DNA from 3 places in the Streptomyces sp. NPDC020875 genome. Region 3 is predicted to be linked to each of the others. Evidence: riboswitches for the same ligand, from Rfam matches in the RefSeq annotation. Region 3 holds a riboswitch; each other region holds the start of a gene.
The links. A riboswitch is a leader RNA that binds a small molecule or an ion and turns the genes downstream of it on or off. The one in region 3 is predicted to bind cobalamin.
Positions count from the first base shown of each region.

Region 1 (4,836 bases), on a different contig from region 3:
GGCGCCGCGGACCCCGTCGCGCGGCGGCGGGTGGCGCGGGCCGTGCGGAGCGCCGTGGGGGTACTGGGTGCCCTCGCCGTGCTCCCCGCGGCCCTGGCCTTCGGGTCGCCGTCCGCCACCGCGACACCGGGGCTCGGGCCCGTACCCAGGCCGACCGGGCCCGTGGTGGCCCCGGGACCCGGGCCCGTCGAACCGGGGCCCGGGCTGCCGCGCCCCGATATCACCACCGCCGACGAACCGGGGGCCGCGCCGCCCGCGAGGCCGGTCGCGCTGGTGACGCTCGGGGACGGCTTCCTCGCCGGGGAAGGAGCGCGCTGGGCCGGGAACGCGGAGGGGCTCGGCGGCGACGGCGGCGTTCCGGCCGCGCTGCGCGACGCCACGGACCGGACCAGGACCGGGGCGTCCGGAGCCGTACCGCCACGGGTCTATACCGACGACTGCCGCCGCTCCGATGTCCTCACCCTCACCACGGATACCGTCCACCACCACAACATCGCCTGTTCGACCGCCGGGGCCGAGGCGCCGTCCCGGGCCGTACGGAGCCACGAGGCGCAGCTCGAACAGTTGCGGAAGCTGGCCGCCCGGTACGACGTACGGACCGTCGTCGTCTCGATCGGTGGTGACGACGTCCGGCTGACGGACACCATGAAGGCATGCGCCGCCGCCTGGCGCGACCGTACCGACTGCTCGACCGACCGGCGGATCACCGGCCCGGCGGCCGAGCGCGTCGCGGCGGTCGGGGAGAAGGTGGCGGCGGCCGTCGCGTCGGTACGGGCGGCGGCCGATGGCACCGGTTCGCTGCCACGGGTCGTCGTCCAGTCGTATCCGCTGCCGCTGGCCTCGGGAGACCCGGACGCGACGACCCGGCTCGACGAGAACGGCCGGGACCGCTGGGGCGTCGCGGGCTGCCCCTTCTACGACCGTGATCTGCGCTGGCTCGCCACCGGGGTCGGCGGCGCGCTCAACGACCGGATCAGGGCCGCCGCCCGCCGCTCCGGCGCCGACTTCGTGGACGTCGGCGGGCTGCTCGAAGGCCACCAGGTCTGCGGCGGCCGGGCGGCGCGGACCGCCTTCGCCGCCGACGGGACGATCGCCTCGCCCGGCGCCGAACGGGCGGAGTGGGCCCGGTACGTCCCCCGGACCGCGGCCGAACCCCCCGCCGACGAGGCCCGGGAGGTCCTCCACCCCAACTACTACGGGCAGCGCGCGTTGAAGCGGTGCCTGGGGGAGGTCGTGGCGCGGCTGGCGGCCGTACCGGGGGCCGCGCCCGTCGAGGCGGTCTGCCGGGGCGCGGCCGGGATCGCGCCGGAGGACATCGCCGTGACTTTCCCGGCCGCGACCGGCTGACCCGGGTACGCGGGCGGACGGCACCCGTGCCCCGCCGGAGGAGATCCGGCGGGGCACGGGTATGCGCGCGGGCGCCTCGGAGGCCCGGGACCTTCCGGGCGGGCGGGCCCGGTCCCGTAACGTCAGCCGGTCGCCGCCACCGCCCCCGTCCCGGCCGGGCGGGCCTTCGCCGGGATCAGCAGCCGCTCCGCCAACTCCCCGAAGACCAGGCCGAACACCGCCCACAGCGTGGCCTGTACGGCGAGTGTCGCGAGCCGGAACTCCCACAGCACAGCCGCCGGGAACCCCTTCGGCACCTCGTCGAACGACGGCAGGAAGGCATACGCGAGCCCGACGGCCAGGACCAGCCCCGCCGCCGCGATGACCGCCGCGTGCCAGGTGCCGGTACGGGGCGCCAGCGCGCGGCCGGCGATCACCGCCCCCACCGTGAGCGCCACGCCCAGTACCACCATGAGGAAGTAGAGGGTGGTCCGCTGCCCGATGGTGTCGGGATCGCCGACGGCGGGCGGATTCGGCGGGTACTTCAGAAACGGCACGACATAGACGCTCAGCAGTGTGCCGACCGCCACCAGCAGGGCCGTGCCGCGCGGCCCGAAGCGGCCGGTCCGGCCGAGCGCCGCGCAATAGGCGAGCGCCGCGATCCCGCCGACGGCGACCCCGAAGACGAGGACGCCGGTGGCGAGTCCGGCGGTCGACTGCACGGCCCGGCTGACGAGTTCCTCGCCGCCGCCGTGGTCATGGGCGCCCGCCTCCTCGAACGCGATGGCCGCGTCGACCGGACCCTCGCCCAGGAAGTACGCGACGGCCAGGGCGCACACCCCGGCGATCAGGCCCGCCAGCATGCCCCGGACCAGCAGCGCCCGGACGGTCCGGGAGCCGGTGGGCACGGGGGCGTGCCGCTCGGTGTCGGTGTCGGAGTGGATATCGGTGTTGATGTCCGTCGGGTTCATCCGCCGTCTCTCTCCCGTACCGGGGTTCAGTGGCACGGGAAGCCGAGCAGATGACGGCCGTCGTGGACCCATTCGTGGACGCTCTCGCCGGAGACCAGGGCGACCGCGCCCTGCTCGGCGCCGACGAAGTAGAGCAGGATCAGGGCCAGGACGCCGGTGAACAGCGCCCAGGGGGCGATCTCCCGGAGGGAGAGGGGAGTGACGGCGACCGGCGTGCGGGCCGGTGCGGGGGTGAGCGGAGCGGCGGGTACGGCCGACTGGGCCATGACAACCTCCAGGGGGAACAACGCGTCCCGTTCGTGGTGCCCGAGACGAGGACGCCGGGTCTGACTTCCCGCCGGGGAGACGGGTACACAGTGGCGCGACCGTGCCGGATTTGCACCGGACTTCCATCACATCCTCGTCATGTCCACGCGACCGTACCGTGCCCGAACCTCCGCCGCCATGGCGCGTATTCGACTACTCGGGGCCGGATCCCGAGCCCGGGGCGGAAGATGGGACGGACGGCCACAGGAGCGGCCGGAGGGGACGGTGATGTGGTGGTACGGGTCACCCTGCTGACGGCGGCGGCGACCGCGGCGGTCCGCGCCGCCCGGTTCGACCCCGGCGAGGGACTGGACGAGCCGGGCCGGGCCGCCGCCCGCGCCGCCGCGCACCGGGTACCGCGTACCGGACGGACCGTCCTCGCCGGGTCCTCCGCCCGCTGCCGGGAGACCTGCGCCGAACTCGGCCTCGGCCCCGGGCCCCGGCTCGAACCCGGCATCGCCGACTGGGACCTGGGGCGCTGGCGGGGCCGCGGACTGGACGAGACGGCCCGCGCGGAACCCGACGCGATGGCCGACTGGCTCGGCGACCCCGCGTCGGCCCCGCACGGCGGCGAGTCACTGCTCGACCTCCGCGCCCGCGTCGGCGGCTGGCTGGACGGCCTCGCCGAAGGCCCCGCCGGGCACCGGGTACTCGCCGTCGCCGAACCGGCCGTCGTCCGCGCGGCCGTACTGCACGCGCTGGCCCTGCCCCCGGAGACGTTCTGGCGGCTGGACGTACCCCCGCTGACCCTGACCGACCTGTCGGGCGACGGCCGCCGCTGGAACCTGCGCCTCGGTACGCGGCTGGAGGGACGGGACGCGGGACCGTGACGCGGGGGCCGTGACGTCCCCCCGGCCAGGGGTCGGGTGCCGGGCCGTCCGCAAATCCGTGGCCCGCCGGAGCCGTACCCGTCTACGCTGCGCCGCGTGAACCCACCCAGCGGTCCGACCGACCCGCCCGCCACCGGTCTCCCCGAGCTGTACGTTGCCGTGGACGTCGAGGCCGACGGGCCCATCCCGGGGCCGTACAGCATGCTCTCCCTCGGCATGTCCGTCGTCGGCCGCCCCGAACTCGCCTTCTACACCGAACTGCGGCCCATCTCCGACGAAGTCGTCCCCGAGGCCCTCGCCGTCTCCGGGCTCGACCGCGACCGGCTGCTCCGCGAGGCACCCGCCCCCGAGGCGGCGATGGCCCGGGCCGCCCGCTGGGTGGACGGGCTGCGGAAGACCGGCCGCCCCGTCTTCCTCGCCGCGCCCGCCGTCTGGGACGGCATGTTCGTCCACTGGTACTTCGTCCGCTTCACCGGCGCGAGCCCCTTCGGCGCCACCGGCGCCGGAATCGACCTCCGCAGCTACTGGATGGGCCTGACGGGCGCCGAATGGCGCCGCTCCCACAAGAGCACCATCAAGGCGGCGACCGGACTGAAGGGACTTCCGCACACCCACCACGCGGGCGAGGACGCGGCCGAGCTGGCCGCCGTCTTCGACGCCGTGCTCCGGCGGTACGCCCCCGGGCCCGGGGAGCGGCCCCGCCGGGGCGGCGACCCGCGTCGCGGCGCCCCGGACGGCGCCGCGTAACGTCGGCGGGGATCCGTACACCGGCGAGGAGAGCTGACGTTTGACCGAGGAGGAGTTCACGGACTTCTACACCCGCTCCGTGCACCGGCTCACCGGCCAGCTGTACGTCATGACCGGCGACTTCCACGAGGCGCAGGACGTGGTGCAGGAGGCGTTCGTCCGGGCCTGGGGGCACCGGCGGCGGCTGGCCGAGGACCTGGGGCCCGAGGCGTGGGTGAGGACCGTGGCATGGCGGCTCGCCGTCAGCCGGTGGCGGCGGGTCGTCCGGGGCCAGCGGGCCTGGCGGCGGCGCGGCGACCCCGCCGTCAGCGACGGCCCCGGGCCGGGCGCCGTCGATCTCGAACGGGCGCTGCGGGGGATGCCCGCGCGGCAGCGGCAGTGCGCGGCGCTCTACTACGTCTGCGATCTGCCCGTGGACCGGATAGCCGCCGAGACCCGGCTCTCCACCGGAACCGTGAAGACCCACCTCTCCCGGGCGCGGGCCAAGCTCGCCGGACTGATCGACGACCATCCTGCACGGACGACGGACGGGGGATCGCCGTGACGACCGACCACGACGAACTGGTGGCGGACCGGCTGCGGACGGCCGCCGCGCGGGCCGCCGGGCGGGTACGGCCCGCCGGGGCGGCGGTCATCACCGGCCGGGCCAGGGCCAG
Region 1 is NZ_JBFADP010000058.1:27,029-31,864, forward strand. It holds gene AB0G74_RS27975 (hypothetical protein) at 1-1,347, shown strand, start outside; gene AB0G74_RS27980 (CbtA family protein) at 1,470-2,297, opposite strand; gene AB0G74_RS27985 (CbtB domain-containing protein) at 2,324-2,563, opposite strand; adenosylcobalamin (AdoCbl) riboswitch at 2,574-2,714, opposite strand; gene AB0G74_RS27990 (histidine phosphatase family protein) at 2,834-3,433, shown strand; gene AB0G74_RS27995 (exonuclease) at 3,530-4,180, shown strand; gene AB0G74_RS28000 (SigE family RNA polymerase sigma factor) at 4,221-4,724, shown strand; gene AB0G74_RS28005 (hypothetical protein) at 4,721-4,836, shown strand, end outside.
Region 1: another riboswitch for cobalamin. It lies ahead of AB0G74_RS27985 (CbtB domain-containing protein); the one in region 3 lies ahead of cobN (cobaltochelatase subunit CobN).

Region 2 (4,836 bases), on a different contig from region 3:
CGCGGGTCCCACCTGACGCGGGGCGGCATCCCCGGGACCCGCCGCACGCCCCCCTTGGGGCGCGGACGTCCACGCGCCCGCGCCCCGGGGCCGTACGTCAGCCGTCGGAGAGTTCCGCGCGGACCGTGCGGGCCGCGGTGACCAGGTTCTCCAGGGTCGCGCGGGTCTCCGGCCAGGCGCGGGTCTTGAGACCGCAGTCGGGGTTGACCCAGAGGCGTTCGGACGGGATGGCCTTCAGGGCCGTACGCAGCAGGCGGGCCGCTTCCTCGGGGGACGGGACGCGGGGGGAGTGGATGTCCCAGACGCCGGGGCCGGCTTCGCGGGGGTAGCCGTGGGCGGCGAGTTCGCGGGCGACCTGCATATGGGAGCGGGCGGCCTCCAGGCTGATGACATCGGCGTCGAGGTCGTCGATGGCCTGGACGATGTCGCCGAACTCGGCGTAGCACATATGGGTGTGGATCTGGGTGCCCGGTGCGACGCCTGAGGTCGTCAGGCGGAACGCCTCCGTCGCCCAGGCCAGATAGCCGGCGTGGTCGGCGGAGCGCAGGGGGAGGGTTTCGCGGAGGGCGGGTTCGTCGACCTGGATGACGGCGGTTCCGGCCGCCTCCAGGTCGTTGACCTCGTCGCGCAGGGCGAGGGCGACCTGGCGGGCGGTGTCCGCGAGGGGCTGGTCGTCGCGGACGAAGGACCAGGCCAGCATGGTGACGGGGCCGGTGAGCATGCCCTTGACGGGGCGGTCGGTGAGGCTCTGGGCGTAGGAGGTCCAGCGGACGGTCATCGGTGCCGGGCGGGAGATGTCCCCGGCGAGGACCGGCGGGCGGACATAGCGGGTGCCGTAGGACTGGACCCAGCCGTTCCGGGTGGCGAGGTAGCCGGTGAGCCGTTCGGCGAAGTACTGGACCATGTCGTTGCGTTCGGGTTCGCCGTGGACCAAGACATCGATACCGGTCTTCTCCTGGAAGGCGACGACCTCGGCGATCTCGGCCCTGATGCGTACCTCGTAGGCGGCGGTGTCGAGCCGTCCGGCGCGCAGGTCGGCGCGGGCCGTCCGCAGTTCGCCGGTCTGCGGGAAGGATCCGATGGTGGTGGTCGGCAGCGGCGGCAGGCCGAGCCGGGTGCGCTGGGCGACGGTCCGTTCGCCGTACCGCTGCGACCGGCGGGTGTCCGCGCCGGTGACCGCCGAGGTACGGGCGCGGACGGCCGTGTCGCGAGTGATGGGGGAGTTCGCGCGGGAGGCCAGCGCGGCCCGGTTCGCGGCCAGTTCGCCCGTGATGGTGTCGGTGCCCCGGCTCAGGCCCTTGGCGAGGGTGACGATCTCGGCCGTCTTCTGCCGGGCGAACGCGAGCCAGCGCAGGACCTGCGGGTCGATGTCGCGTTCGAGGGCCGCGTCCAGCGGGACGTGCAGCAGGGACGAGGAGGCGGCGACGTCGACCCGGTCGGCCAGGCCGAGCAGGGTGCCCAGGGTGGCCAGCGACTTCTCCAGATCGTTGATCCAGATATTGCGGCCGTTGACGACGCCCGCGACCAGGCGCTTCCCGGGCAGTCCGCCGACGGCGGCCAGCTCGCCCAGCTGGGCGCCCGCGTGCTCGGTGAAGTCGAGGGCGAGCCCTTCGACCGGCGAGGCGGCGAGTACGGGCAGGGCCCGGCCGAGCCGGTCGAAATAGGAGGCGACCAGCAGTTTCGGACGGTCCGTCAGGGCGCCGAGATCGCGGTAGGCGCGGGCGACGGCGTCGAGTTCGGCCGGGGTACGGTCCTGGACGAGGGCGGGCTCGTCCAGCTGGACCCAGTCGGCGCCCGCCGCCCGCAGGTCGGCCAGGACCTCCGCGTAGACGGGGAGCAGCCGGTCCAGCAGGGTCAGCGGATCGAAGTTCCCGGCCACCCCGGGCGCGGGCTTGGCGAGCAGCAGATAGGTCACCGGGCCGACCAGCACGGGCCGGGCCGTCAGGCCGAGGGCCAGCGCCTCGGTCAGCTCCGCGACCTGCCGTCCGAAGTCGGCGGTGAACACCGTGTCGGGCCCCAGCTCCGGCACCAGGTAGTGGTAGTTGGTGTCGAACCACTTGGTCATCTCCAGCGGCGCCACGTCCTGGGTGCCGCGGGCCATGGCGAAGTAGCCGTCGAGCGGGTCGTCGGCGAAGGCCGTACGGTGCCGGGCCGGGATCGCGCCCACCATCACGGTGGTGTCGAGGACGTGGTCGTAGTACGAGAAGTCACCGGTGGGGACCTCGTCGATACCGGCTTCGGCGAGTTCGCGCCAGTTGGCGGCGCGCAGCTCGGCGGCGGTGGCCCGGAGGGCGTCGGCGGTGGTCCGGCCCTTCCAGTAGCCCTCGACCGCCTTCTTCAGCTCCCGGTTCCGCCCCTGCCGGGGGTAGCCGTACACGGTGGCCCGGGCCGCCGCGGCTGCGGACTTCGATGTCACGGAGATCTCCTTCACGAGATGAATCCCTGAGATCCCGGCGACGGGACGAGGCTGCGAAGGAGTGACGTACCGGCGGTGCCGGCGCGCCGGTTCGGCGCGGATCACCGCTGGTTCGTACGCCGACCCGCCCACGAGGTCACCGGGATGTCCGCGCGCGGAATCGTCCGCGTGCGGGCAACGGGCAGGTCTTCGGACTCGCGGGCACATCCACCGGATTCCCGGCGGACACCTACTGGCCGTCGCTTCCCAGACCCGGCCGGGCCCAGTGCGTATGACGGCGGTCGTTCCCGCTCACCGCTGCGGGGCAGTCCCGGATTCCCACCGGGTTCCCTCTTACGACGCTCCCGTCCGGCTGACGGGGCGAACCAGCTGCGCCGGTCAGCTTACGGTGCCGCCGGGCACACTGTCAGGGGAGGTCCGGCAGCCGGACCTCCCCCGTCCCCGTGATCCCCGCGTCCCGTGGCCCCGGGCGCCCTCAGTCCGTGAAGTCGACCCCGCTGTCGCGCCGGGTCCGGTCGACGGAGAGGGAGAAGACGTCGGGGCGGCCGTAGTGCCCGGCGACATCGAGGTCCAGGGTCTCCCCGTACCGCCCGGCGGTGTCCAGGGTCGCCGTGAGCAGCCGCGCCTCGCCGTAGACCGGTGGCATCACCCAGGAGCCGTCCGGGCCCGCGACACTCGAACCCCCGGTGAAGAGCAGACCGTCCTCGGGCGCGTCCGGACCGACCCCGGCCCGGTAGGCGGGGAGCAGATCGGCGGGGACGTCGTCGGTGGAGAGCACCAGTCCGGCCGAGACCACGAAGCAGCGGCCCTCCAGCGCGTACGAGCGGGCCGCGATCACATGGCTCTCCGGCATGTCGGGCCAGGCCGCGACATGGATCTCCTCGTGCTGCGCGTGCAGGGAGTGCCGGGCCAGCGGATGGAAGTGCTCCCAGCAGACCAGCGACCCCACCCGGCCCGCCGGGGTGTCGACGACCCGCAGTCCCGCCCCGTCGCCGGGCGCCCAGACGATCCGCTCGGTGTGGGTGGGCGTCAGCTTGCGGTGCACATTGAGGGTGCCGCCGTCCGGGCCGATCGTCAGCAGGGAGTTGTAGAGGGAGCCGGAGGCGGGCGCGGCCCGCTCGTTGAGGCCGAGGACCACCGTCACCCCGTGCTCCCGGGCGGCGGCCCGGACCGGGGCGAGGGCGTCGTCGCCCCCGGGGTCGAGTACCGGGCTCTGCTCCAGCAGCCGGGCGTACCAGCGTCTGGCCTCGGCGTCCCGCCACCCCGCGAGGCCGAACACCCAGGCCGGGTAGCAGGTCAGCCATGTCTCGGGGAAGACCACGAGATCGGCGCCCGCCCGCGCGCCGTCGGCGATGTGGGCCGCGGCGCGCCGCAGCGACTCGTCCAGGTCGAGCAGGGCGGGCGGCTGCTGGACGACGGCGACGGTGGTGGTCATGACGGCTCCTCCCGGGTACGTCCGTACAGCGCCGGACGCCGGTCCGCGTGGACGTCGTTCAGTTCACTGATGGCCTTGTCCCTGGCGTCGGCGAGGGGGAGGGCCGCCGTGAGGACCGCCTCCTCGCCGAGGCGCAGTGGTGTCACGGGGTAGCCGTCGGCGTCGATGATCGCACTGCCGCCGAGCCAGTCCTGGCCCCGTTCGGTGCCGGTCCGGTCGGCGACGGCGACGAACATCCGGTTGACGGCCGCGTCGGCCTGGACGCGGACGATCTCACCCGGCCGCTCGCCCTCCGGCCTCGGGTACAGCGGCCAGTTGACCGGGCCGCAGAGCAGTTCGGCGCCGTCGAGCGCCGCCAGCCGTACCCACTCGGGGAACTCCAGGTCGTAGCAGACCATGAACCCGATCCGGCCGTACGGCGTGTCGACGACCGGCGGCGGCCCGTCCCCCGGGGTGAAGCCCCAGGTCTTCTCGCCGTTCCACAGATGAGCCTTGCGGTACGTGGCGCGCAGCCCGGTCCGGTCGACGAGGGCGGCGGAGTTGTGGACCGCGCCGTGCTCGCCGCGCTCCGCGAAGCCGCCGACGACGACCAGGTCGTGCCGGGCGGCCAGCGCCTCCCACTCCCTGATCGTGGGGCCGTCGGACGGCTCCGCGACGGACCGGAGTTCGTCCGGGCCGGTGAAGACGTAGCCGGTGTTCGCCAGCTCGGGCAGGACGACGACGCGGGCGCCGCGGTCCGCCGCCGTCCCGATCGCGGTACGGATCCGCCGCCGGTTCCCCTCGGGGTCGCCGACCCGCGGCGCGATCTGGCAGACGGCGACCGTGACCGTGCTCGCGGACACCGCCCCGGGGCCGCCGGTTCCGGCCCCGGCCCCTCCGGCCGTGCTCCCGGTCGCTCCGGTGGTTCCGGCGGCACCGGTGTCAGCGGTGCCGGTGGTGTCGGCGGGGCGGTGTGCGGGCACGCTCATCGGGCGGCTCCCTCCAG
Region 2 is NZ_JBFADP010000041.1:18,483-23,318, forward strand. It holds gene metE (5-methyltetrahydropteroyltriglutamate--homocysteine S-methyltransferase) at 98-2,416, opposite strand; cobalamin riboswitch at 2,600-2,752, opposite strand; gene AB0G74_RS23215 (carbon-nitrogen hydrolase family protein) at 2,892-3,851, opposite strand; gene AB0G74_RS23220 (nitrilase family protein) at 3,848-4,819, opposite strand; gene AB0G74_RS23225 (cytosine permease) at 4,816-4,836, opposite strand, start outside.
Region 2: another riboswitch for cobalamin. It lies ahead of metE (5-methyltetrahydropteroyltriglutamate--homocysteine S-methyltransferase); the one in region 3 lies ahead of cobN (cobaltochelatase subunit CobN).

Region 3 (4,836 bases):
CGTGGTTGATCTCGGCGGGCTCGTCGAGCCCGGCGACCAGGCGGACCGCGTCGTCGAGGAGGCCGATGGTGTGCGGGAAGGCGTCGCGGAAGAAGCCGGAGATCCGGAGCGTGACGTCGACCCGGGGGCGGCCGAGTTCCTCGTACGGTACGGCCTCCAGGCCGGTGACCCGGCGCGAGGCGTCGTCCCAGACGGGGCGGACGCCGAGCAGGGCGAGGGCCTCGGCGATGTCGTCGCCCGCCGTGCGCATGGCGCTGGTGCCCCAGAGGGACAGTCCGACCGAGGTGGGCCATTCGCCGTTGTCGGCGCGGTAGCGCTGGAGGAGCGATTCGGCGAGGGCCTGGCCGGTCTCCCAGGCGAGCCGGGAGGGGACGGCCTTGGGGTCGACGGAGTAGAAGTTGCGGCCGGTCGGCAGGACGTTGACCAGTCCGCGCAGCGGCGAGCCGGAGGGTCCGGCGGGGACGAAGCCGCCCGCCAGGGCGTGTACGGCGTGGTCGAGTTCGTCGGTGGTCGCGGCGAGCCGGGGGACGACCTCGCGGGCGGCGAAGTCGAGGACGGCGGCGACCTCGTCGCCGTGTTCGGCGGGGACGGCGGCCGGGTCCCAGTCCGCCGCCTCCATGGCCTCGACCAGGGCGCGGGCCTTGGCCTCCGCCGCGTCGGCGGTGGTCCGGGTGGCGGCGGACTCGTCCAGGCCGAGGGCCTCGCGGAGTCCGGGCAGCGCCGTGGTGCCGCCCCAGATCTGCCGGGCCCGCAGGATGGCCAGGACGAGGTTGACCCGGTCGGGTCCGGCGGGCGGGGCGCCCAGGACGTGCAGTCCGTCGCGGATCTGGGCGTCCTTGACCTCGCAGAGCCAGCCGTCGACATGGAGCAGGAAGTCGTCGAAGCCGTCGTCGTCGGGGCGGTCGGCCATGCCCAGGTCGTGGTCGAGCTTCGCGGCCTGGATCAGGGTCCAGATCTGGGCCCGGATCGCGGGCAGCTTGGCCGGGTCCATGGCGGAGATCTGGGCGTACTCGTCGAGGAGCTGTTCGAGCCTGGCGATGTCGCCGTAGGAGTCGGCCCGGGCCATCGGCGGCACCAGATGGTCGACCAGGGTGGCGTGCACCCGCCGCTTGGCCTGGGTACCCTCGCCCGGGTCGTTGACCAGGAAGGGGTAGACCAGCGGCAGATCGCCGAGGGCCGCGTCGGGGCCGCAGGCGGCGGAGAGTCCGGCGTTCTTGCCGGGCAGCCACTCCAGATTGCCGTGCTTGCCGAGGTGGATCATGGCGTCGGCGCCGAAGCCGCCGTCGGCGCGGGAGGCCGCGATCCACCGGTAGGCGGCCAGATAGTGGTGGGACGGCGGCAGATCGGGGTCGTGGTAGATCGCGATCGGGTTCTCGCCGAAGCCGCGCGGCGGCTGGATCAGGACGAGGAGATTGCCGTAGCGGAGGGCGGCGAGCACGATATCGCCCTCCGGGTTGGCCGAGCGGTCGACGAACATCTCGCCGGGCGCGGGGCCCCAGTGTTCCTCGACGGCGGTCCGCAGCTCCTCGGGGAGGGCGGCGTACCAGCGGCGGTAGTCGGCGGCGGGGACCCGGACCGGGTTGCGGGCGAGCTGTTCCTCGGTGAGCCAGTCCTGGTCGTGGCCGCCCGCGTCGATCAGCGCCCGGATCAGTTCGTCGCCGTCGCCGGACTCCAGCCCCGGAATGTCGGCGCCGCCGAAGTCGTAGCCCTCCTCGCGCAGCCGGCGCAGCAGGGCGACGGCGCTGGCGGGGGTGTCGAGGCCGACGGCGTTGCCGATCCGGGAGTGCTTGGTGGGATAGGCGGAGAGGACGAGCGCGATCCGCTTCCCGGCGGCCGGGATGTGGCGGAGCCGGGCGTGCCGGACGGCGATTCCGGCGACCCGGGCGGCCCGCTCTGGGTCGGCGGCGTAGGCGGGGAGTCCGTCGGCGTCGATCTCCTTGAAGGAGAACGGGACGGTGATCAGCCGGCCGTCGAACTCGGGTACGGCGATCTGGCTGGCGGCGTCCAGCGGGGAGACGCCCTCGTCGTTCTCCTCCCAGACGCTGCGGGGGCCGGTCAGGCACAGGGCCTGGAGGATCGGTACGTCGAGCTGGGTGAGGGCGCCCGCGTCCCAGGACTCGTCGTCGCCGCCCGCGGACGCCTCGGCGGGCTTGGTGCCGCCCGCGGCGAGCACCGTGGTGACGATGGCGTCCGCGGTCCGCAGGGTCTCGATCAGCTCGGGTTCGGGGGCTCGCAGGGATGCCACGTAGAGCGGCAGGGGGCGGGCGCCCGCGTCCTCGACGGCCGTGCAGAGGGTGTCCACGAAGCCGGTGTTGCCGCTCATGTGGTGGGCCCGGTAGTAGAGCACGGCGATGGTCGGCGCCCCGGCCGGGACGGTACGCGCGGTCCGCTCCAGCGGCCCCCAGGAGGGTGCGGGCGCCGGGGCGTCGAAGCCGTGTCCGGTCAGGAGCACGGTGTCGGAGAGGAAGCGGGCGAGCTGCTCCAGATTGGCGGGGCCGCCGTGGGCGAGATAGGCGTGGGCCTCGGCGGCGATCCCGACGGGCACGGTGGACGCGGCCATCAGCTGGGCGTCGGGGGCCTGTTCGCCGGTGAGGACGACCACCGGCCGGTCCCCGGCGAGCAGCAGGTCGAGGCCGTCCTGCCAGGCCCGGACACCGCCGAGGAGCCGGACGACGACGAGGTCGGCGCCGTCGAGGAGCGCGGGCAGGTCGTCGAGCGGGAGCCGGGCGGGGTTGGCGAAGCGGTAGGGCACCGGACCGGTCGCCGCACGGGCGCTCAACAGGTCGGTGTCGGACGTCGACAGGAGCAGGATCATGCGGCGCCTGGCCTTCCTCGGGGTCCGCGCCCCGGGTGGTGTCGGACGGCGGGAGTTCCTGGCTCGCCCGGCTCCGTGAAGGCCGGGTTCACAGTGGCGGGACCGCGCCGGATTCGCACCGGGCTTCCTCCCCTGTCGCCGTCGTGGCGATGGCGGACCGGATGATCCGCCGATGAGCATAGTAAGGGTCATGTCCACGAAGGGTGGAGGGCGTGTCCGGTGTGATGGTCGGTATGCTCGCCGCCATGTCCACGGCCCCTCCTCCTTCGTCGTCCCAGGCCACAGCGGTCTCACGGGACCGGGGCGACGCCTGCCCGGGGACGCTGAGGCTGCACGCGGCCGATGACGGCGCCCTGGCCCGGGTCCGGATCCCGGGGGGTGTGCTGACCGCCCGGCAGGCGGCGGCGCTGGGCGAAGCGGCCGACAGGTGGGGCGACGGCGCGCTGTATCTGACCTCCCGGGGCAATGTGCAGCTGCGGGGACTGTCCGACGGCTGCGCCGCAGAGCTGGCCGCCGCCCTGGCGGCGGCCGGGCTGCTGCCCTCGTACGGCCACGAGCGGGTCCGCAACGTGGTGGCGTCACCGCTCGCCGGGCTCGACGGGCGCGGCGTCCGGGACGTCCGCGACTGGCTGGCGGCGCTGGACGCGGCGCTCTGCGGCAGCGGACCGGCCCGGGATCTCTCGGGCCGGTTCCTGTTCGCCCTCGACGACGGCCGGGGGGACGTCGCGGCGCTCGGCGCCGATCTGACGGTACGGGCGGTGCCCGGCGGCGGGGCGCTGCTGACCGCGGGCGCCTCGGCCGGGGCGCTGCTGGTGCCGGACGGGGAAGCGGCGCGGGCGGCGCTGCTGGCGGCCGAGGTGTTTCTGGCGCGGGCGGCGGAGTGCGGCGCGCGGGTCTGGCGGATCGCGGAACTCCCCGTACCACCTGAGGAATTGACACGTGCCATTGGTGTGGCGCTGACGGCGGCCGGGATCGACGCCCGGCCCGCGCCCCGGGACACGTCGGCGACGGCTCCCCCGCCGCCGGGCATCACCGGCGACGCCCTCGCCGTGCACGCCCCGCTGGGCACGATCACGGCCGGACAGTGGCGGGAACTGACCGCCGTCGCCGCCGCCGCGCCCGACGCCGAGCTGCGGCTGACGCCCTGGCGGGGCGTCGTGGTGCCGGTCCGCGGACCGGATCCGCGGGAGACCGCCGATGCCCTCGGCCGACTGGCCCGTACCGGGCTGGTCACCGACGCCGGATCGCCCTGGCCCCGGGTCGGCGCCTGCATCGGCCGCCCCGGCTGCGCCAAGTCCCGGGCCGACGTACGGGCGGACGCGGCCCGTACCCTCGCCGACGCGGCCCGCTCGCCGCTGCCGCTGTACTGGTCCGGCTGCGAGCGCCGCTGCGGCCGCCCCCCGGGCGACCGGATCGACGCGGTCGCGGCCCCGGACGGCGGCTACCACCTGACCACCGCCGCCGCGGGGCGGCCCGCGGACACCGTCCGCCTGGACGACCCCACCCGGCTCGCCGCCGCCCTGGCGGCGATCGCCCCATGACCCGTACGACGACGACCGAGAGCAGCGAGAACACCGTGACCCCGTACGACTACGAGAAGGACGGGGCGGCCATCTACCGTCAGTCCTTCGCCACCATCCGCGCGGAGGCGGACCTGGCGGATCTGCCCGCCGACGTCAGCCGGGTCGCGGTCCGGATGATCCACGCCTGCGGCATGGTCGACCTGGTACGCGATATCGCCTACTCGCCCGGGGCGGTGGCGAGCGCCCGCGCCGCCCTGCTCGCCGGCGCGCCGATCCTCTGCGATGTGCAGATGGTCGCCAGCGGCGTGACCCGCAAGCGGCTGCCCGCCGGGAACGACGTGGTCTGCACGCTCTCCGACCCGGCCGTGCCACAGCTGGCGGCGAAGCTCGGCACCACCCGCAGCGCCGCCGCGATGGAGCTGTGGCGGGACCGGCTCGAAGGCTCCGTGGTCGCCGTCGGCAACGCGCCGACGGCCCTCTTCCGGCTGCTGGAGATGA
Region 3 is NZ_JBFADP010000009.1:94,361-99,196, reverse strand. It holds gene cobN (cobaltochelatase subunit CobN) at 1-2,815, opposite strand, end outside; cobalamin riboswitch at 2,845-2,992, opposite strand; gene AB0G74_RS07580 (cobalamin biosynthesis protein CobG) at 3,061-4,356, shown strand; gene AB0G74_RS07575 (precorrin-8X methylmutase) at 4,353-4,836, shown strand, end outside.